DNA from 3 places in the Vibrio floridensis genome. Region 1 is predicted to be linked to each of the others. Evidence: riboswitches for the same ligand, from Rfam matches in the RefSeq annotation. Region 1 holds a riboswitch; each other region holds the start of a gene.
The links. Region 1 has a riboswitch for thiamine pyrophosphate ahead of thiC (phosphomethylpyrimidine synthase ThiC). Riboswitches for the same ligand answer to the same signal wherever they lie in the genome.

Region 1 (7,673 bases):
GATTTGCGGCAGCACTTGGCGGAAATAATTCATACCAACCTTGCCTTCATGCTCACCCGTCACCAGCAAAACGCTGTCAAACTTCATTGCCTTAATCGCCGCCATTTCTGCATCGATTTCTTGCACCGTGAGTGTGCGGCGCTTTAGGCGATTCTCCATCGAGAAGCCACAATACGTACACGCATTGGCACAGAGATTGGAAAGATACAGTGGTATATAGAGCGATAACGTATTACCAAAACGTTTACGGGTTAACGCATAGGAACGCTGCGCCATCGCTTCTAGATAGTGCTCCGCGGCTGGCGAAATCAGCGCTTTAAAGTCTTCTAAATCGAGTTTGTTTTTACTCAGCGCTCGCTCGACATCGAGCGCGGTTTTAGCGTAGATCGATAATCGAATATCGTCCCAATTGAGCTGATTAAAATGTTCGACGAAACTCATGGTGTTGCTCCGGTCAACAGACGGCCCTTTCTTTTGCTAAGAAAGGCACTCATCGAGAAAAGAGGTCAATGGGCTGGATGCCACCGCATGCGACACTTTGCCAGCAAGCCCCGACTCATACGCCAAACGCCCTGCCTCAACCGCCAATTTGAATGCACGGGCCATGGCGATGGGATCACGTGCAGCGGCGATCGCGGTATTCACCAGCACCGCATCAGCACCCAGTTCCATCGCATAGGCAGCATGAGACGGTGCGCCAATCCCCGCATCCACCACAACAGGAACCTTCGCTTGGTCGATAATGATTTGTAAGAAGTCTTGCGAAACCAAGCCTTTGTTTGAGCCAATTGGCGCCCCCAAGGGCATGACAGCAGCGCAACCTACTTCTTCCAATCGCTTACACAACACAGGGTCTGCATGGCAATAAGGCAACACCACAAAGCCATCTTTGACTAGCTGCTCTGCTGCCGCCAAAGTTTCAATCGGATCAGGCATCAGGTATTTCGGATCGGGATGAATTTCCAACTTCAGCCAATTAGTGCCCAATGCTTCACGCGCTAAATGCGCGGCAAAAATGGCGTCTTTGGCGTTTTTGGCACCAGAGGTATTAGGTAGCAAATTAACACCCGCTGACAACAGTGGTGACAAGATGTCATCTTGCTGATTGTGGATATCCACCCTTTTCAGCGCCATAGTGGCAAGCTGTGAACCTGATTGTTCGATGGCTTGTGACATCAATTGGCTGTTGGCAAATTTACCGGTGCCCGTGAACAAGCGAGAATGAAATTGTTTGTCTGCGATTTTGAGCATGTGCTTATCCTCCAGCAATCGCCTGAAATAGTGAGATAGCATCACCACGACTGAGCGTTTTGGTTTGCCATTCGCTGTGTGGGACAACTTGATTATTGATTGCAAACACACAACCCAAGTTAGGTAGTGAAAGTTGCTCAATAATGGATGCCAACGTCGCATTGGTTGGCACCTCGTAGCTTTCGCCGTTGATGCTAATTGCTATAGTGTTCATTGCTTGATTCCTGTTTCTGAATCTGACAAACGCGGCAACTTGGATCTTTCACTACCGCCAATTGCTGCCAACTTAACTTGAGCCCATCAAACAGATGCAACTGATGGCAAGTGGTTTGAAACGCGCCCGTTGCCAGCTTTTGAATCGTTGCGATTGCCTGATAATTTCCCATTAGCCCCACGACAGGGCCAATCACCCCAGCATCACTGCACTTGGTCTGCGTGGCATTTTCTGCAAATGGAAAAAGGCAGTGGTAGCACGGAGCGTTTGCTGAACTCGTTGCCGACGAGGTATCTTGCTGGGATTGGATTGAGTGGTATGAACTAAAATCAAACGCAATGAATTGCCCTTTCCAGCCAATTGCCGAGGCCGACACTAATGGGGTACGTTGATTCAGGCAGGCTTGGTTGATCAGTTGGCGCGATGGAAAGTTGTCCGTACAATCGAGCACAATGTCCGCCAACATCACTTCCAAGTTGAGACGTTGCTCATCCAAACGTTGGCTAATGGTGCGAACGCGCAATTCTGCATTGAGCTGCTTCAACTGCTCTGCGAGTGCATCCACTTTGGGGCTGGCGAGATGTTGCTGACGAAAGGCAATTTGACGCTGCAAATTACTCTCTTCAACCACATCATCATCCACCAACACTAAATGGCCGACGCCCGCAGCAGCCAAATAAAGCGCCGCTGCGTTACCCAGACCACCGCAACCGACGACCAACACATGTGCTTGAAGTAAGTTGGCTTGCCCCAACTCACCGATTTCCGTTAATGCAATTTGTCTTTGATAACGAGTAAAGAGCCGATCATCCAACATGATTGGCCTCACTTGTTGGCTCAAGAGTATGAGTCGATGCTGAGTCTAAATGCACCTGTGTTGTGTTAGGTGTCATGACTTGCTTGAAGTACTCTATTACCGCTTTCACATCTTTCGCCAAGGTAATCGCTCTCACTACCGCTAATGAAGAGACACCACATTGCCATACCGTCGCCGCATTGCTTTGATCAATACCACCAATGGCTACCGTGGGAACGCCGGTGATGGACTCATCATAAGGTATGGTATCAATCAATTGCTGATAGAGTTTTAATCTCACCAGCCCTTGCGGTAATGAAGGCATTTGTTTTGTGGTGGTCGGGAAAATGTGCCCCAATGCGATGTAACTTGGCTGGAGTTGAACAATGCGTAACAGCTCATAATAACCATGCGTAGATAACCCTAACGCGATGCCTGCATTCGTCAGGGCGGCTAAATCAGCCACCTGCAAATCTTCCTGCCCTAGATGTACGCCATAGGCTTGATGCAGAATCGCTAACTGCCAGTAGTCGTTGATATAGACTTGCGCGCCATAGTCACGACCTAGCTGGATCGCACGCACAATCTGTTGCTCCAAATCGACTTGGTTTGGATCTTTAATCCGCAATTGGACCGTTTTAATCCCCAAAGGCAATAACTTCTCAATCCAACTGACATCATCAACCACCGGATAGAGCCCTAACTGTTGAGCGATAACCCGCGGAAACGCTTTTGTTAACCCTTTAAGATTGTGGCTTGGTAAGATGTCGAACTCATCCAAATGCAACACTGGGGTAGGAAACAAAGCAAAATCCGACACCCATGTTTCACGTGAAACATTCAACATCGCACGCGCCAAAGTAAGGCAATCTTCGATTGGGAAATCAAGTGCACTGAGTGTGACCACCCACGCCAAATGCCGATAAATCGATTCTACGCTCTCGTTTTGAGAGTGGTTTTGGCGTGATAAAAATCGTAGTGCGCGAGTTTCATCGGCTAAAGGATGTCGCCAAACATCAAACGCCTCACCTTGCACCCCTTGCAAATTGATCAACAGCGTCTTGGCATTGCACTCTGAGCGCAAATAGGTGGATACCTCTGTGAGAGCAAGCGAATGATGGTAGTGAAGCGCAAAGTCATGCGCTCCGAGATGACGACTATCGTTATGGATAAGATCCGTCTCGAATACGACTGTTTTGGCTGAAGAAATCAGTTGCAGTGTACGAGTTGGGCTAACGCCCAACTCAATATAGTCAATGGCAAAACCTTGCTGCTTTGCCAAGAACAAACACTGCTGAATTTCTCCCGTCAGCTCAATAATGGCAGAAGGAATCAGCAGTCTCATACTTAACCCTCTGCCACTTCTTCGTGACTCACTGCAGGATGGTACAACTCCGAACCCGACGCTTTGAATTCCGCGGACTTTTGCTTCATTCCTTCCAATGGGTCATCCAACAGCTTCACTTCTATCGCCTGTCCTGCCTCACCTTGTTGTCCTTTAGCGTACTCACGAACCTCTTGCGAAATCTTCATCGAGCAGAATTTTGGACCACACATCGAACAAAAGTGTGCCACCTTGCCTGATTCCTGAGGTAAGGTTTCATCGTGGAATGCACGCGCCGTATCGGGGTCAAGAGAGAGGTTGAACTGATCTTGCCAGCGGAACTCAAAGCGTGCTTTTGACAAGGCATTGTCACGAACTTGTGCACCCGGATGCCCTTTAGCTAAATCCGCCGCGTGTGCAGCCAGTTTGTAGGTTATCAAGCCAGTTTTCACGTCTTCTTTATTGGGTAGACCTAAGTGTTCTTTTGGCGTTACGTAGCAAAGCATGGCACAGCCATACCAACCGATCATGGCTGCACCAATCCCAGAAGTAATGTGGTCATAGCCAGGGGCAATGTCGGTGGTCAGTGGACCCAAGGTATAGAATGGTGCCTCATGACAATGTTTGAGCTGCTCATCCATGTTCTCTTTAATCATGTGCATCGGTACATGCCCAGGACCTTCAATAATCACTTGGACATCGTACTCCCACGCGATTTTGGTCAGTTCACCCAATGTTCTAAGCTCAGCAAACTGCGCTTCATCATTGGCATCGGCAATCGAGCCAGGACGCAAACCATCACCTAATGAGAGCGCCACATCGTACTTCGCACAAATCTCACAAATCTCGCGGAAATGGGTATAGAGGAAACTCTCTTGATGATGTGCCAAACACCACTTAGCGATGATCGAACCGCCACGCGAGACAATGCCCGTCACGCGTTTCGCCGTCATTGGGATATAGCGCAGCAGCAAACCTGCGTGAATCGTGAAGTAATCCACCCCCTGCTCAGCCTGCTCGATCAACGTATCACGCATCACTTCCCACGTTAGGTTCTCAGCAACGCCATTGACCTTCTCTAGTGCCTGATACATAGGCACGGTTCCAATCGGTACTGGGCTGTTGCGTAGAATCCATTCGCGAGTTTCATGAATGTTTCTCCCCGTCGACAGATCCATCACCGTATCACCGCCCCAACGAGTCGACCACACCAACTTCTCCACTTCTTCTTCAATCGACGAGGTCACCGATGAGTTACCAATGTTGGCGTTAACTTTCACAAGGAAGTTGCGGCCGATGATCATCGGCTCGGATTCTGGGTGATTAATGTTGGAAGGAATGATCGCGCGACCTTCCGCGACTTCACGACGCACAAATTCTGGGGTAATTTCCTTAGGTAGATTCGCACCAAAGCTTTGCCCTGCGTGCTGCTGAGTCAAAACTTCATCTTGATATTTGGCGCGCCCCATATTCTCGCGCAAAGCGATGTATTCCATCTCCGGGGTGATGATTCCCTTACGCGCATAATGCAACTGAGTGACACAATGCCCAGTTTTGGCGCGACGGATGCGAGGCAGATTGCCATATCTCAACTCGTCCAGCGTTTCATCTTCTAAACGCTCTTTCGTGTAGACTGAGCTGACATCATCAAGCACTTCGGTATCGGCACGCTCTGTAATCCACTCTTCTCTTAACTTAGGAAGGCCATTATAGAGGTCGATTTGATGAGTCGGGTCCGTGTAGACCCCCGAGGTGTCATACACTCTTACCGCTTCATTTGGCTGAAAGATCGGTGCCTCTTTGGTCCCGCCAACTAAGCTGTCTGCCAAGGAGATTTCGCGCATTGGCACTCTAATGTCTGAGCGAGAGCCCTCGACATACACTTTGGTGGAATTGGGATACGGCTGTACAGAAAGTGTATCGATGAATTGTTTAGCTTCCAGTCTCGCTTGCTTGCGATTCGACATAGCATTTTTCCTTTCTTGTTATGCTGGATAAAAAGGTTTTGGACAAAAATGCTTGGCGGAAAGTTGTGACAAGAGGCGTTGAACACACAATTTAGAGTTTCAATTTGTGGATTCAAGCTTTGATAAGACACCAGTTCGCACTGGTACAAGTATCTTCTCTTGTTCCCTTCGCAGGTTCTAACCTGATCAGGTTCAACGGATCCCGAATAAACGGTCTCAGCCCTAAGGCACTCCGACAAGTGAAGCGATTATATGAAATCGGCTTGGTTAAACCAAGCCGACCTGTTTAAAATTTGACTCAATTTCGCTCATTGCTTCACGATTTAAGTAATTGGAAGCCAACCCAAGCAGCAGTGATACTCAAGGTCACGTTTAACACTACGTTTAAGCCCATTTTGAAAAATGCGCCTTGCTGCATCAGCAATACGTTATCCATCGAGAATGTCGAGAACGTTGTTAGTGCACCCAAAAAGCCCAAACCGATTATTTGTCGCCATGGCTCTGTCGCCAACAACTCACTCTCAAAGGCGGCAATTAAGAGACCCATAATAAAAGAACCGACCACGTTTACGGTTAACGTGCCATAAGGAAAACCTCTGCCTAACAGCACAACACAGAGCTCTGACACTAAGTAACGAGAACAAGCGCCAAATGCGCCGCCCAAAGCGATGAAACCCAATATCGCAAATTGACTCATAGCAACCTCACAAATCTAATGGCCACATTGTAGCCACATCCACACAGAGATCGAGTACAAAAAACAATAATTTCATTTAGACAATGTATCTGTAAATCGCCAAGATTTAAAAAGTTACAGGAGTCACTTTACTTCAATATATCCCATTAATCCGGTTTTCATATGTTCAATTACGTGGCAGTGATACATCCAGCGACCGGGGTTGTCCGCAACAAACGCCGCTTTGGCACTGCCATTCTTGCCTAGCAAAACAGTATCCGTATGAAACGGTTCTGCGAGCATCTGGCCATTTAATTCCAATACGGTAAATGTGTGCCCATGCAAATGAATGGGGTGATGGTATTGCGTCACGTTCTTAAGATTAAATATGTAGGTCCGCCCTCGTTCTAACGTCGCTAAAGGTGCTGGAATTGAATCTTGGCTCATCCCCTCCCAAGCGCGTTTATTCACCAACCAAAAAGTTGGCAGAGCTTGGCCAGATTTATCCATCGGAGTAACAGCACCTTCCCACTCGAAGACAAAATCAATTTGTTCAGCCGTATCTAAATCTAACGGCGCAATAGGGTTGAGCGGCAATGTTGGCAGTATATTCTGGTTTAATAGGTCCGATTCAACCGATTCGAATGCACAAAGAGGAAACGGTAACTTCCCTTTCATTTGTCGCACATAGAAACGCTCTCCAACGGCTGGGGCAATTAACCCGAGATCAACCCTCATGCCAGGCCCAATCTTGTGCTCAGAGAGCTTATAAGGGGTTTTTATTGGGTTTCCATCTATTGCTATAACCCATGCGTCCGCACCTTCAATAGCGATAGGATAAGTGATGGTATTATCCACATTTGCGATTCTAAGTCTCGTCATCGCATTCGCTTTCAACGGATAGGTGGGCTCATGGGCGCCATTCACAGTTCCCCACTCACCGGGAGTTCCCATACGGGCACTTAAGCGTGGGGCCAATAACGATTTCCACTCACCTTTCTCATTGAGATGCCAATGCTTAAGCATTAGAGCATGGTCTTCATCAAAAGAAACTGGCTCTGCTTCATCAACAATGATTAACCCAACTAGCCCCATACCTAGCTGCTTGACACTGTTCATATGCGGGTGATACCAAAATGTCCCTGCGTCAGGTGGAGTAAAGCGATAGGTAAAGCTCTCCCCTGGCATAACGGGTTTTTGACTCAAAAAGGGAACACCATCCATCTCAATAGGTACACGCAAACCATGCCAATGGATTGTCGTTGGCTCGTTGAGTTTGTTGGTGAAGTGAATGATCACTTCTTCTCCTTGTCGACAACGAATCGTAGGGGCAGGGATAGCACCATTAAAGGCGAGCACATCCGTAGCAAAACCAGGCACCACCTCAGCAGTAGCCGGTTCTGCAGTCATCTCATAGACAAACCGCCCATGATGAAGCGATGTTC
Region 2 (7,673 bases), on a different contig from region 1:
CTGGAGATCGATGGTGAACGTGACCTGATCATGTCGAATGTATTGAAGGATACGCGTGAAAGTGCCATGAAAGACTTGGGTGTTCGCGTGGTGGACTTCCGTATGAAGAAAATCAATCTTCCGGATGAAATCAGTGAGTCTATCTACCGTCGTATGCGCGCAGAGCGTGAGTCAGTGGCGCGTAAGCACCGTTCTCAAGGCCGTGAGAAAGCGGAAGTTATCCGTGCACAAGCGGAGTTAGAAGTGGCGACGATTCTGGCTGAAGCAGACAAAACAGCGCGTGTAACACGCGGTGAAGCAGATGCAAAAGCAGCGAAGATCTACTCGGACTCTTACAACAAAGATCCTGAATTCTTTAGTTTTATGCGCTCTCTAAAAGCCTATGAGAAGTCATTTGGATCTAAGAGCGATATTCTGGTACTGGATCCTAAGAGTGAGTTCTTCCAATACATGAATAACGCAAAAGGTGCTGAAAAGTAATTGAGTGGTGAAAGCTAAGCAATAGCTTGAGTGCGCAGTAACTCAGCAGCGCTAGACGACTAAACGTTGAAAGCGATATCGATGCCAGTCAGACTTTCTGACTGGCATTTTTTCTTTGGTTTTCTAGTGCTTAGAATGCAACTTCCTCAAGTAGTAATAGAACCATACCTTCTGCCGAATGGCATCGCTAATCATGGTGCGTGATCTCTATCCGTGTGTGTTTGAGCTATTGAAGTTGACCGACTTGGTCTTTTGAGGCGTATACTGAAATAGGCTTGTGTTGTCTTGGTCGATGAAGCGACGGCCTACGAGGGAAATATCCCAATAAGGAGACAGATCATGAAAGCAATATTTTCGACCGCAATTCTTATTTTGCTGGTTGGCTGCGTTCAAACCCCATTACCTCAGTCGGAGCAAGTATCAGATTGGCACCGCTTTGGCGAAGAAACTGCGTTGGATGGTAAGTTAGCTTTGAGTGAGGCTCGTTTACTCAAGTTGGCACAACCACGTGAGCTTTCCACTTCTTTGCTGACGTCATATCAAATGGGCTATCAAGAAGGTAAACAGCAGTACTGCCAACAGAATGCGTATTTGTTGGGAGTGATTGGTAAGCCTTACTACGGCATTTGTGATGATGTTGACCCTTTCTTCAAGCAAGACTACGTCTCTGGTCAAATGTCGACGGCTGGGGGTTTGTAAGAACAAAAAAGCGGTGATGATCAAAAAGAGCTGTGTTCACACAGCTCTTTTGTCTTTCAATGGGCAAGGATTATTTGTTCTGTGCACGTTGGTAAGAATCTAAGATCTCTTTACGCGCTGCTTCCACGTCTTCCCAGCCATCCACTTTGACCCACTTACCCGATTCAAGCTCTTTGTAGCGCTCAAAGAAGTGGGTGATCTGCGCTTTCAACAATTCAGGAAGATCGTTGACATCTTGGATGTGATCATACTCTTTGGACAGTTTTGAGTGAGGTACCGCGACGACTTTGGCATCTTCACCGGATTCATCCGTCATTTTAAGCACGCCCACCGGGCGACAACGGATAACCGAACCTGGCATCAATGGGTAAGGTGTTGGGACCAACACATCGACTGGGTCGCCATCCAGCGAAAGGGTATGGTTAACGTAGCCATAGTTGCATGGGTAGAACATCGGCGCTGACATAAAGCGATCAACGAACACCGCGCCAGACTCTTTGTCCACTTCGTATTTGATCGGATCTGCGTTGGCTGGGATCTCAATAACCACATACAGATCATCAGGCAGTGATTTGCCCGCCGGGACGTTATTTAAACTCATGAGTGATTTCCTTTTCTTTAGTTTTTGGGCTGAACGGTGATAATTTAGCCGCAAACAGGCAGAGCTGTAAACCGAGTGCGTTGGGCTTTCCAAAGTGGCTAACAAAAAGCGCCTGCTGTTGCAGGCGCTTTGTCTCATTCTTTAGGCTTCGTCACGGTGAATTTCTAAAAACTCTTCAACTTTTTTCACCATATTGGTGGAGCCGACGAAGAAAGGCACGCGTTGATGTAATTCCGTTGGTTTGATATCGAGGATACGTTTTATGCCATCTGAGGCCAACCCGCCTGCTTGTTCAATCAAAAAGGCCATCGGGTTGCATTCATACAGCAAACGCAGCTTACCCTGAGGGTGGCTTTGTGTGCTTGGGTAAAGATAGATACCGCCTTTGAGTAGATTGCGATGGAAATCAGCGACTAAAGAACCAATGTAGCGTGAGGTGTAAGGACGGCCATCTTCTGGCACATTTTCCTGACAATACTTAATGTATTTCTTCACGCCCATAGGGAAGCGAATGTAGTTGCCTTCGTTAATCGAGTAGATCTTGCCATCTTTCGGGATCATCATGTTTTCGTGCGACAGACAGAAGGTGCCGAGTGATGGATCGTAGGTGAAACCATTCACGCCATTGCCCGTGGTGTACACCAACATGGTGGAAGAGCCGTAAATGATGTAACCCGCAGCGACTTGTTTGTGTCCTGGTTGCAAGAAGTCTTCTTGAGTAGGAGGGGTGCCAATAGGAGAAACTCGACGGTAGATAGAGAAAATGGTGCCGACAGAAACGTTAACGTCGATGTTCGATGACCCATCAAGAGGGTCCATCAACACCACGTATTTGGCGTTTTTGTTTAGTTCTTTGTTAAAAGCGACCGCTTCATCTTCTTCTTCACTCGCTACGCCACACACTTGGTCGCGTGCTTCGAGTGCCGATTTAAACTTCTCATTGGCGTAGACATCCAACTTTTGTTGGACTTCACCTTGTATATTCTCTGCTCCCGCAGCACCAGTAATATCAACTAAGCCAGCTTTGTTGATTTCACGGTTAACGATTTTGGCCGCCAAGCGAATCGACGACAAAAGGGAAGAGAGATCACCGCTAGCGTGGGGGAAGTCCGCTTGTTTCTCAACAATGAACTCGCCAAGGGTGCGCATTCCAGACATGTTATTTCCTTAAACTTCGCTGAATAATGTTGGGGGAATTTGAGCGGCATCTCTTGATGGATGTGACGAAGGTTATCGTTTGCGCTCGAAGTAAGTGTAAGGTTTAGATCTTATTAATGGTAATGAAGTAACCGACGCAGATCTCAATTTGTTTGTCGAGTGCAACGGGTTGATTACATCCTTGGGTTCGATAAACCTAAGCGCTAATACGTGTAAATAATGGTCAGAAAAGCGTGAAAACTGGGCGAGTTGTGGCAGAAGCCAAACAAAGCCGCTCGCTTTTCTTATGGTTATCATGATAATGAGACGGTAGAAATTATTCAGATGGCAGGACTCAATTGATGCATATTCATATCTTGGGAATTTGCGGCACTTTTATGGGTGGCGCGGCAATTTTGGCTCGACAGTTAGGCCACAAAGTGACCGGTTCTGACGCGAACGTTTACCCACCGATGAGCACCTTGCTTGAATCTCAAGGTATTGAAATTATTGAAGGCTTTGACCCTTCGCAACTCAATCCTGCGCCAGATCTTGTGGTGATTGGTAATGCCATGAGCCGAGGCAACCCATGTGTGGAATATGTGTTGAATCACAACCTGCGTTATACCTCTGGGCCGCAGTGGCTGCAGGAGTTTTTGTTGCATGACCGCTGGGTATTGGCGGTATCGGGCACACATGGCAAAACCACTACCTCGAGCATGCTGGCGTGGATTTTGGAAGATTGTGGTTACCAGCCGGGATTTCTTGTTGGTGGCGTGCTCGGTAACTTCGGTGTCTCCGCGCGTTTAGGCGAAAGCATGTTTTTTGTGGTCGAAGCCGACGAATATGACAGTGCTTTTTTCGACAAGCGATCTAAGTTTGTGCATTACCATCCTCGCACCTTGATCATGAATAACCTAGAGTTTGATCATGCGGACATCTTTGATGATCTTGAAGCGATCAAGCGACAATTCCACCACTTAGTGCGTACTGTTCCTGGTAATGGCCGTATTTTGGCGCCCAAGCAAGACGTCGCATTAGCGGATGTGTTGTCACGAGGCTGCTGGAGTGACCAGGAGTTTTCTGGTCAGGACGGCGAGTGGCAAGCGGTCAAACTCAGCAAAGATGGTTCACACTTTGAAGTGTGGCTGCAGGGTGAGCAAGTAGGCACGGTGCAATGGGACCTAGTCGGCGATCATAATGTCGATAATGCGTTGATGGCGATTGCAGCGGCGCGTCATGTGGGTGTGACGCCAGATCTGGCTTGTGAGGCACTAGGGCGCTTTATTAATACCAAGCGTCGCCTAGAGCTGAAAGGGGAAATCAATGGCGTGGCGGTGTATGACGATTTTGCCCATCATCCAACCGCGATTGAACTGACTCTCGCAGGTTTACGTAATAAGGTGGGTGATAAGAAAATCATCGCGGTACTGGAGCCACGCTCAGCCACCATGAAACGTGGCGTGCACAAAGAGACTTTGGCAGCTTCACTCAAGCAGGCGGATGAAGTGTTCCTTTACCAGCCAGAGTCAATTGCTTGGTCGGTGCAGGACGTTGCGGCGCAATGTCAGCAACCGGCATTCACCAGTGATAACATTGACCAATTTGTGGCGAACATTGCGCAGCGCGCCGAGGCGGGAACGCAAATTTTGGTCATGAGCAATGGCGGTTTTGAAGGCATTCACGGCAAATTACTGACCGCTTTAGAGAATTCAACGCGCTAGAAAATACATACATTAGATGAGCATGAGAAACCAAGAAAAATCGATCACGTTAGCCTTTACGGGCGCTTCTGGCGCGCCTTATGGGCTACGTTTATTACAGCAACTACTGGCGGCAGATTACCGTGTCTACCTGCTGATCTCTTCTGCGGCAAGAGTGGTATTGGCAACCGAGCATGGTCTCAAACTGCCAGCCAATCCTGACGCAGCGCAGCAAGCGCTGGTGGCCCATTTGGCTTGTGATGCCGACAAGCTGGTGGTGTGTGGTAAAGACGATTGGTTCTCGCCAGTGGCTTCTGGCTCGGCCGCCCCTAAGCAGATGGTGGTTTGCCCTTGCTCGGCAGGGAGTGTGGCGGCGATTGCTCATGGTATGTCGGACAATTTAATTGAGCGTGCTGCGGATGTGGTAATGAAAGAGCGTGGCCAATTGATTTTGGTGGTGCGTGAAACGCCCTTTTCGACCTTGCATCTTGAAAACATGCACAAGCTTTCGCAGCTCGGTGTCACCATCATGCCCGCCGCGCCCGGTTTCTATCATCAACCGCAGTCGATAGACGATCTGATTGATTTTATGGTCGCGCGTATCTTAGATCATCTCGGCATTGAACAGGTTTTGGTGCCGCGTTGGGGATACGATCATCGTAATGACGGTGACTCTGTATAGCCAAGAGAGGTCATTCCGATTACAATCCGAACCACTCATCGGGGAGCTTATCTGTGTGCATCACAGAGGCTGAGATTAGGCCAGTGCCTAGGACCCGTAAACCTGAACCAGATAATGCTGGCGTAGGAATTGAGTCGGGATTAATTAGCAAGGACGATTAACACCTACCTCAAGCCTGTGCCGCTCAACTCATGCCAAATGGAGAGCGAGCAGTGAAACACACTCTAAACCTGATAGCCCTAGCGTCAATCACGTCAATGATGGGCATCTCTTCTTCTGCACTTGCGGCGGACAAAACCTTAACCATTTACACCTACGATTCTTTTGCCTCCGATTGGGGCCCCGGCCCGACAGTCGAAAAAGCATTTGAAGCTCAGTGCGGCTGCGATGTGAATTTTGTCGCGCTGGACGATGGGGTGTCAATTCTCAACCGCTTACGTTTAGAAGGCAGCAATACCAAAGCGGATATTGTTTTAGGTTTGGATAACAATTTGATGGCAGAAGCCAAAACCACAGGTTTGCTGGCGCCACATCAAGTGAACACCCAAGCGCTGTCATTGCCAAATGGTTGGGCTGACGACACGTTTATTCCTTATGACTACGGTTACTTTGCGTTTGTTTACAACAAAGGCAAACTGACGAATCCACCCAAAAGCTTAAAAGAGCTGGTGGAATCACGCGACGATCTGAAAGTCATCTACCAAGACCCTCGCACTTCAACGCCCGGTCAAGGTTTGATGCTGTGGATGAAGTCGGTGTATGGCGATGACGTGACGGGCGCATGGCAGCAACTGGCGAAGAAAACCGTGACGGTCACGAAAGGTTGGTCGGAAGCGTATTCGATGTTCCTCAAAGGCGAATCGGACATGGTGCTCTCTTACACCACCTCACCTGCGTACCACCTGATTGCCGAAAATGATGCGCAATATGCCGCGGCGGGTTTTAGTGAAGGGCACTACATGCAAGTGGAAGTCGCCGCAAAAGTGAAAAGTAGCCAGAACTCAGCGCTGGCTGATCAGTTTATGAGTTTCATTTTGAGCGATGAGTTCCAAGGTGCGATGCCTACGGGCAACTGGATGTATCCGGTAACGAATGTTGTTTTGCCTGAAGGTTATAGCAGTTTGACGGTGCCTGAGAAAGCATTGAGTTTCACTGCGGAAGAGGTGGCGAAGCAGCGTAAAGCTTGGATTCGCGAATGGCAAAGCGCGTTGACGTTTTAAGGCGTCGCATTGAATTCGGTTCCTAAATTGGGCATTGGGGTCGCGATGATCATCGCGACCTTTGTTGTTTCTGCTCTCTCGGTGCTCTTGTTGGCGACGCCGACGCTGGATCTCACGGCGGTATGGCAAGATCCTTATTACCGCCATGTTACGCAATTTAGTTTTCTTCAAGCGACGCTGTCGATGCTGCTGAGTGTCGGTTTGGCGCTTCCTGTCGCACACGCCTTGTCTCGGCGACATTTTGTTGGCCGCTCGCTATTGCTCAAATTGTTTGCGTCAACTTTAGTGCTGCCAGTATTGGTAGGCGTGTTTGGCTTGTTGGCCATTTATGGGAACAGTGGTTGGTTGGCGAGTGTATTGGCGAGCTTTGACGCCAAATTGCCCTTTTCGATCTACGGATTGAGCGGCATTTTGCTCGCGCACGTGTTTTTCAATTTGCCGTATGCAGCGCGATTGCTGCTGCAAACCTTAGAGTCGATTCCGGCAGAGCAGCACAAATTGGCGGCTCATCTTGGTATGAACAGCTGGCAGAAGTTTCGTTGGGTCGAATGGCCGCGATTGCGCCAGCAACTGCCACATGTGTGTGGCTTAGTGTTCATGCTTTGCTTCACCAGCTTTGCCACGGTCATGGCCCTCGGTGGCGGCCCAAAATCGACCACCATCGAACTGGCTATCTACCAAGCGATAAAATTTGATTTTGACTTACAAGCTGGAGCGCTACTGGCGATCTGGCAAATGCTATTGTGTAGCTTGCTGGTGTTGGCGTTGCAGCGATTGACTAAACCGCTGCCTGTCTCGGTTGGTAGCCACACCCGTTTCGTTCAATTAACCCCAGCTTCTAAGCGTCATTTGATGTGGGATTATGCGTGGATAGCACTGGCGACACTGCTGGTGGTTCCGCCGCTACTGTTTGTGGTGGCCAGCGGGATAAACAGCAAGCTCCCCGACGTGATCAGTGATGGTCGATTTTGGTCCGCTCTGGGGGCCTCGTTACGTGTGGCGTTTGGCGCCGCCACGTTAGCCGTGGGCGCGGCGATTGCTATTTTGCTCACCAGTCGTGCATGGCGGTTGCGTGGTCTACGATACCCCGCAGACGGCATTGAGATGGTGGGCACCATCATCTTAGTGACGCCAGGTTTGGTGGTGAGTAC
Region 3 (7,673 bases), on a different contig from region 1:
ATTGGTGGTAGTGTTGGCAACCTGCCTAGGGTCGATAACGTCGATATCCAATACGCTCAATCGGCAGTGTTCTCACCTTCAGACGTGTTCTTCCCACACGACGCCACCATTGCAGAAGCAAGCCCAAATACGGAAATGATCATCTTTGCCGATGTAGATTTGGATAAACTCAAGCAACTGAACATGGAAGGCTCAGTGACCAACTTACGTCATCGACGAATGGATCTTTATGGTGGATTTACTCTTAAAAAAGAATAGATACGAACCAAGCCATTGACACTTATTATGAACACTCTTTTTTATTGGTGCTTTAGCATAAATAGGTTATAAAAACGCTCAACAAACCAATGAGTAACAGCTTGATGAATCAGTGGACTAATTTTGAACAGTGGAGTCAGTACATTCCTTCTGACTCCTTCCTCTTTAAACTCCTTATGGCGCTGGTGCTGCTCGCCGCGTATCAGGTTGTCAAAAAAATCACCAACCGTGCGGTGGCCAATTTGGCCCTCTCAAAGGGTGTGAATAAGGCAAGGCAAAGCTTTATTCAACGGGCGTTTAACACCGCGTTACTCTTTCTGTTCGCCTCGATTTTTTCGGTGATCGCAGGAATCGGATACGGTGATGTGTCGCTGTTCCTCTCTTCTATCTTTGCGGTCTTAGGGGTCGCCTTCATTGCTCAGTGGTCAATTCTTAGCAATGTCACCGCAAGTTTTTTGATCTTTTTCGTCTTCCCTTACAAAGTGGGCGATCGAATCAAAGTGGTGGACAAAGATGAAGACATAAGCGGGGAAATTCTCGATATCAGCATGTTCCATGTGCTGATCAAGCACGATAATGGCCATGTGATCACCTACCCCAATAACTTGATGTTGCAAAAAGCGGTGCTTAAGTTAGGGCAAAAACAGCCACAAAGCGCCAAATCAACCGCTCGTCTTTACACCAGAACCAAGAAAAAATAGCACTGCGCGTTGCCATTATCCCAACAACAAAGCCCTGTTCTCTTGCAGACGACTTGTCCTGCGAAGAATAGGGCTTTTTCATTGTGCGAGTTGGGGAGTTAAGTCACGAAAAGCTCAAACAGTGTGCTTGAGCATCGTGGTCATTCGCGGCGTTGTATCACGAAACCCCTACGGCAAGGCTTGTGCGTCAAACGTGGCAGGCACGATACGAGAACCATTGTTTTCAACAATTTCCATAATGCCTAAATGAAGCTCCTGCGCCGCCACTTGATAGACAGGTAAGCTCTTGCTGCCAATGTAGGCAAACACGTTAATCTCTAAACCATGGGCACCGAATCCTCTAAAGGTCACGCGCAGCGGTTTTTTATCTACTTTTTCGTGATTTTCCAGCAGCGCTTTGATCTCTTCGATGATCTTTTTTAACTGTGCCGTGGTGGTGCTGTAATCCAAACGAATGTCTGTTTTAAAACGGATTTTTTCTCGTTCGGAAATGTTCTCAATTTCCATCTCAGCCAACTTGGCATTGGGCACATGGATCACGGTGCGGTCAATCGTTCGCACACGCGTACAGCGCAGGCCAATCTCTTCAACCGTGCCACGAATACTGCCAAAACTGCAGAAGTTACCTACTTTAACGGGAGCCGCAGAGTAGAGCGTCATGGTACCGATGAAGTTCTCCAATGACTGCTTCGATGCCAGTGCCAACGCAACACCACCAACCCCCATCCCCGCTAACAATGCAGTTGCGTTAAAACCGTGATACTCCATCCAAGAAAGCACAGCAAACACGAGTACGATAATGCGAAAGAAAGTAAGAAATGGCCTCACCATCGCGGCACTTTGCTTATTGCCTTTGCCAATCAAACGCTCGCGCATCGCATACTGCAATAAACCGATGAGCGCCCACCCTAACCACAAGCTGGAAATGAAAAACAGGTAACCGTTATCAATAAAGTCTCGTGCCGTTACGGTAAGCGTCGTGTTGGAGAGCAATGAGTGATCCAGCCCCAACGCCAAGAAAAAAAGCAGTGGGCCAGAAAAAAGATTGGCTAAATCCTCTTTCATCTTCATTTTGCTGCGCCGGACCAACCAACTAACCAAAAGAGCGAATGGGGTAATCACTAAGAATGACGCAACAAGATAGGAAAGCAGTAACGCGATCTCCCACAAATTAAGTTTGAAAACATATCCACGTGGCACGTTCTCAATAAACCACTCGCTGAGTGGTCCATAACCCAGTTCTTCATAAAGTTTGGGTACCATCGACACCGTGGCATTGGAGATTTTCCAAATTTTTCCTAGGCTTTTACTCGGTACTTGCTGCAACAACAAGGTAATATCGGCATCCTTGATGGTGATGATACCAAACGAGTCTCGATATTCAGGGAGAAAATCCTCTTGTGCACCAGCGGGCGTGTCATTGATCTCCTGCAAATTAATCCAAACGTTACGCTCAATAATCGCGTGCAGCTGACGGGCGTACTCTTCGGCTTGATTTGGATTCAAATGAGAGGGCAAATAGCGCATATCAAGATATTTCGCCGCCTTGGCATAATTTTGCGCATACGCAGATTCCAAAAAGCCATTCAACGCGCCGCGAGGCGTGTCGCGTTGTAAGCTGTCTTTATACTGATAGGGCAACGAGAGCTCCGCATCACTGGCGGTGGTCGCACTGACATTTTGCTCTTCTGTCATGCCAAGTAATAAGCTACTGGGAATCGCCACTGCGATTGAGGGAAAAAAACAGAGACAAAGCAATGCTGCTTTAAGCGCATTTAAAACCATTTCACGTCCATTTGGGTTAGCAATCACCACTGAATTTTATCGTCCTATTCCACCTTCTGACCAGAAATAGTTAACATTGTGAATGAGTTGATGCGTTATATGGGATGAGCCAAATCTCTACTTCTCTATCCAACGTTCATTTAAAAACCATCCACCCCATCATCGCTCAGTTCCTTTGCGATCTTGCTTTCTGCCTTCCCTTACGACACAGATAAAGATTTTTCTCTCCCTGAGATTCTCTAGTTACATCCTCTCTGTTCGCTGCTATGATTCGGCCCATATAGTCGGGGAGCCATTAGGCTGAGATCGCAGCGCGAGACCCGTAGAACCTGATTCAGTTAATACTGACGTAGGGAACTATTGTGAAGCGGGGGCGTTTTCGTCCATGCTCTATCATCTAAACCGTGATAAACACAGTTCCTGTACGTCTTGTCATAGGATGCAAGATGATACTGACTTCTCTCAATCGACCTTCCATTCCCACCGTTTTAACCATTGCAGGCTCAGATAGCAGTGGAGGAGCTGGCATTCAAGCCGATATCAAGGCCATTTCCGCGACTGGCGGTTATGCGTGCTCTGTGATCACCGCTATTACCGCTCAAAATACTCAAGGGGTCACCGCTGTATTCCCTATTCCTGAACAACATATTGCTGCACAACTTGATGCGGTGTTTTCAGATTTAAATGTCCAAGCCGTAAAAATCGGTATGCTGGCAGATAGCCAAATCATTCAACTTGTCGCAGACAAAATTCGTCACTATCGCCCTTCAAATGTCGTGCTTGATCCTGTGATGATATCCACCAGCGGGCACGCCTTACTCGAACCTAAAGCTGTATCAGCACTCAAGCAGGAACTCATTCCGTTGGCCGATATCATCACGCCAAACCTACCTGAGTATGTGGAACTGACTGGCCAACCTTTACCCAATAGTGAAACCGAAATGAGCGAAGGGATCTCTGAGTTAAAGCGTTTGGGCTGTCGCAATGTGTTGCTCAAAGGAGGGCATTTAGAATATGGGGAAAACAGCAGTGATCTCTTGATCACCCCTGACGTGTGTGAGTTTATTCGCAGTAAAAGACACGCAACTCGCAACACACACGGCACCGGATGCACACTTTCATCGGCCATCGCATCGTATCTGGCCCAAGGACATCGCCTGCACAAAGCGGTGTTTCTTGCGAAACAGTATATATCGCAAGCCATTTCACATGCTGACGAACTTTCTGTCGGCAAAGGAAGAGGGCCTGTTAACCACTTTTTTGCTGGGCACATGCATGTTCGTTGAATTATGAAAACTCATCTTTCTTTTATCCACATGATTTGACAGCAACTTGATATAGAGGAACGACCCCGTCGCCTATAATCAGCGTTTTTCATCACATAAGCCATTTAATGAAAACGCTACTGATTGCCAAACGCCAACGATTACTGGCCCTGACTGTTTTGAGTTTGGGCCTTGTACCGATCATTATCTTGGGACAACATATCGACCTGTTCTCTCATGTCTCCGATGCAAACGGATTACTCTTTTCACTGCTCACCGACTCAGCAGGCAGCAAAGGCTTCATCATTACGCTTATCGCCTTTTCCCTACTGGCCTTATCGAAAACAATAACAAGGGCTGCGGTAGTAAAACAAATGCCTATTTTGGTTCTATTGCTCTTACTCAGTTTTGTCGGTAAATCTGCTCTCAAACTCGGGACCGAAGTACCTCGCCCCTATACGGAAGTCATCAGCACACACCAACTGATTGATTCGCCCGGTGCTTTCTATCAGTTAAGCCGACTGCAACAAAACGAGGTCATAAAACGCCTTGATGGTGAAGTGAGTCAATGGCGACTTCAACATTGGTTAGGAGAAACTGACTATTCTTTCCCTTCAGGTCACACTCTATTTGCAAGCCTTTGTGTTGCTTTCTTTGGTGGTATTTTTCTTAACCAAAAACGCTATTTGGCTTTGACGTTGACGCTCACTTGGGCAATAGCTGTGGCATACAGCCGCTTGTGGTTGGGTATGCACCACCCAGCCGATCTCTATGGCTCATTGGCATTTATCTGCTTGGTGGTCTTGCTTCTACCCCACTCGCTACCACTGCCTGAGTACATTGAGAAAACTTTGTTGGATAAGGGCATCATCGCTTCCGACGAAAACTCAAAGAGACAAGATTAGGCAAACGGTAGAAATGGGGATCAATAATGAAGCAGTAAAATGACAAAAACTGAATAGTGTTCAAAATGGGAGAGAAAAGAAGGTCGATTGGTAAAAGTAGGACAACCAAGCGACCAAAAGCTATTTAAGCTAAGTTAGTTTTACAACCAAAGCATAGAAAGTGTTGTCTGTGAGGACCAACTCACTGAGACGGGGTCATTATAGCGACACGAATTGGAAAAGAAAGAAATAAAACCTATCATCCGTTATTTACTGTTTTTTTTGTGATATTGACATAAGGAATAATAGGCTATTTATTGCAAAGAACACTTTCCTTTAAAGCTCAGCATATCGGGCAGCTAATATGGACGATTGCGTAACCTATCGCCATATAGAGCGCCTTCTCTACTTCTTCTTGATCTCCTGAAATTCGGCTCATTAACGACTGTCGCCCTTCTGCACTGCAAATCATTTCACCAACATTTTGGATCAGATTTCTAAACATACGGTCTTCGTTCACTGCCTTCACCCAAGAGCTGTAAAACTCGTCAGGTGATGAGAACTCAAGTGCTTGAACAATCTGTTCAACAGCTTTCGGCTTCAGCTCACCTAATAATTCTTCTTTACGCTTAAAATGGCCATTAACGCAGGAACGACTCACCCCTGTTTTTTCTGCAATTCTGCTGTAGGTGAGATGCTCATACCCTTCCAACAGGAGTATTTTAAATGAGGCATCAACGATGGCTTGACGTGTTTTTTTGGCCGTAGCTTGACTAACTCTTGGCATAATCCCCTCCTGCTAAAAGCAGGCAAATCCTATCGCTTCCCTGACGTTGGCTCAAGGTCCTAACAACAAAAAGTGGTCCAACTTTAGCGGAATCCTTTCACATATCATCCGTTATTATTATTATCAATAAGGCTCAAAAAGCACAAGAAACAATCGATATGCATCAATTATTGATACCAATAAATCTAGACAATATCATTTTATAACCACCTCGCCACCCCAAAAATAGAAGATAACATCCTATATTAATCATCCAGGATCAACCCATTTGTTTAATGAATACTAACTTTATCAGTACATATAAAAAATCCCTCACAAAAAGGTGAAGGATTGAATGAAGATATCAAATGTTCAATGATGTCGAGTTGTCAGCACTGCTTAGTCAAAGATCTCGCATCAATATTTCAAACTCTTCTTGAGCGTCTTCAACAAGATGTCGTAATTCTTGCGCGTCTGCCTTCTCAAGCATCATTTTCCAAGGCGAACTTAGCTTTTGGCACTCGATGACCACACCATGGCTATGACTGGAGAAAGACAAATGCTCAAAATCAGCAACGTAGTGTTTCTGTTCTCCCATCATCTCAACATCAAGCTGACCAACAGGATTGATTTCAACGTGCGCATATTGCTCTGGCTTGGTGCTGACCCGATATTCCCTATGTACCGTAATCATGATTCCCTCCAAACATTTTTGTAGCAACCCAACATCAGTGTAGAAGAGAAAAACACAACCCAAAGAGAAATCACCCCTTATGTTGATCCAAGTTAAGAAAGCACCGACTAATGCGCTATTCGATATAGCAACTCACCGTAAGGAGAAAATCAGCCTAAAACTTGCTGTTTAATGATGTGCATAACCCCAGCCTCACGATTACTTGGCGCTTCAAATCGTGCTATTTGCTTGACCGTTTCGTGAGCATTCGCCATCGCATAGGAATGGTAGCTCTGTTTTAGCATTTCAACGTCGTTGAGATAGTCACCAAAACTCATCGTCTGCTCGTAGGTGAAACCCAACGATTGTTGCAAGTACTTAATCGCCGCCCCTTTCGACGCCTCGGCATGCATAACGTCGAGCCAAATCTTCGCGCTGATCACCACCTGATGCGTTTGACCAAATGCAGCATTCATTGTTGGAAAAATCTTTTCTTGTGAGCCATCGAAATGACAAATAGCGACTTTGATAAAAGGTCCTTTTACCTCGAGCAAATCGGGCACTGACTGACAACGGTGGTAATATTTGCTGATCTCTTGCAAAGCACGCGAATCGTCTGTTTCAACGTAAGCAGAATCTTTGCCACACAAAACGATATGAGCGCCTTTGACTGAACGCGCAGCTTGAATAATCTCAGCGATGTCATGATCATCAATCACACAACTGTAAAGTTCTTTGTCTTGATGCATCACCAAAGTGCCATTTTCAGCAATAAACATCATTTGATCTTTGATGGGTTTGAAGGTCTCAAGCAAACTATAGTATTGGCGTCCAGAAGCGGCCGAGAAAAGTATTCCTCGCTCATCAAGCGCCTGGAAAAGTTCAAAAAACATCGGGTCTAACCGGCCCGATTCGTCTAACAAGGTACCGTCCATATCGGCAGCAATAAATTTGATTTCTGGTAACGACATTTCATTCAAGCTCAAATGGATAAAAACGCTGTCATGTGAACAGAAATTCGCTCAAATGTACAGAGCACGTAGGGTAGCGTGCTTACTGCTAAAGTGTCTTACTCAATGAATAGACGCTACCTAAACAAAGGGAGCATGCGCTTAAATTCAGCCGTTTTTCCATCTTTTAGTAGTTCGAACAAGCACATTTCCACCCCCGTCAAAGCGATGCCATTGGCTTCAAATTTTCTCAATGCTAAGGCTTTGTTCTGCGGATCTCGAGACGATACCCCATCACATACAATATGGGCTTCAAAGCCTTGCTGCTTTAAGTCCATTGCCGTTTGATAGACACAAATGTGCGCTTCAATGCCGCATAGTAACCACTGCT

Region 2: another riboswitch for thiamine pyrophosphate. It lies ahead of thiB (thiamine ABC transporter substrate binding subunit); the one in region 1 lies ahead of thiC (phosphomethylpyrimidine synthase ThiC).
Region 3: another riboswitch for thiamine pyrophosphate. It lies ahead of thiD (bifunctional hydroxymethylpyrimidine kinase/phosphomethylpyrimidine kinase); the one in region 1 lies ahead of thiC (phosphomethylpyrimidine synthase ThiC).

What each region holds. Positions count from the first base shown of each region.
Region 1 covers NZ_JAKGCY010000019.1:26,014-33,686, forward strand. Annotated here, with positions in the region: gene thiH (2-iminoacetate synthase ThiH) at 1-441, opposite strand, end outside; gene LZU85_RS19085 (thiazole synthase) at 478-1,251, opposite strand; gene thiS (sulfur carrier protein ThiS) at 1,256-1,465, opposite strand; gene LZU85_RS19095 (HesA/MoeB/ThiF family protein) at 1,446-2,282, opposite strand; gene LZU85_RS19100 (thiamine phosphate synthase) at 2,272-3,606, opposite strand; gene thiC (phosphomethylpyrimidine synthase ThiC) at 3,609-5,552, opposite strand; TPP riboswitch at 5,699-5,797, opposite strand; gene crcB (fluoride efflux transporter CrcB) at 5,869-6,249, opposite strand; gene LZU85_RS19115 (multicopper oxidase family protein) at 6,373-7,673, opposite strand, start outside.
Region 2 covers NZ_JAKGCY010000015.1:71,857-79,529, reverse strand. Annotated here, with positions in the region: gene hflC (protease modulator HflC) at 1-480, shown strand, start outside; gene LZU85_RS17805 (DUF2799 domain-containing protein) at 820-1,179, shown strand; gene ppa (inorganic diphosphatase) at 1,250-1,780, opposite strand; gene fbp (class 1 fructose-bisphosphatase) at 1,922-2,938, opposite strand; gene mpl (UDP-N-acetylmuramate:L-alanyl-gamma-D-glutamyl-meso-diaminopimelate ligase) at 3,280-4,641, shown strand; gene LZU85_RS17785 (flavin prenyltransferase UbiX) at 4,658-5,302, shown strand; TPP riboswitch at 5,332-5,448, shown strand; gene thiB (thiamine ABC transporter substrate binding subunit) at 5,515-6,522, shown strand; gene thiP (thiamine/thiamine pyrophosphate ABC transporter permease ThiP) at 6,532-7,673, shown strand, end outside.
Region 3 covers NZ_JAKGCY010000010.1:100,038-107,710, forward strand. Annotated here, with positions in the region: gene LZU85_RS15035 (bifunctional GNAT family N-acetyltransferase/carbon-nitrogen hydrolase family protein) at 1-258, shown strand, start outside; gene LZU85_RS15040 (mechanosensitive ion channel family protein) at 363-959, shown strand; gene LZU85_RS15045 (mechanosensitive ion channel family protein) at 1,128-2,744, opposite strand; TPP riboswitch at 3,020-3,117, shown strand; gene thiD (bifunctional hydroxymethylpyrimidine kinase/phosphomethylpyrimidine kinase) at 3,191-4,030, shown strand; gene LZU85_RS15055 (phosphatase PAP2 family protein) at 4,138-4,914, shown strand; gene LZU85_RS15060 (TetR/AcrR family transcriptional regulator) at 5,237-5,680, opposite strand; gene LZU85_RS15065 (hypothetical protein) at 6,063-6,353, opposite strand; gene LZU85_RS15070 (Cof-type HAD-IIB family hydrolase) at 6,503-7,303, opposite strand; gene LZU85_RS15075 (hydrolase) at 7,420-7,673, opposite strand, start outside.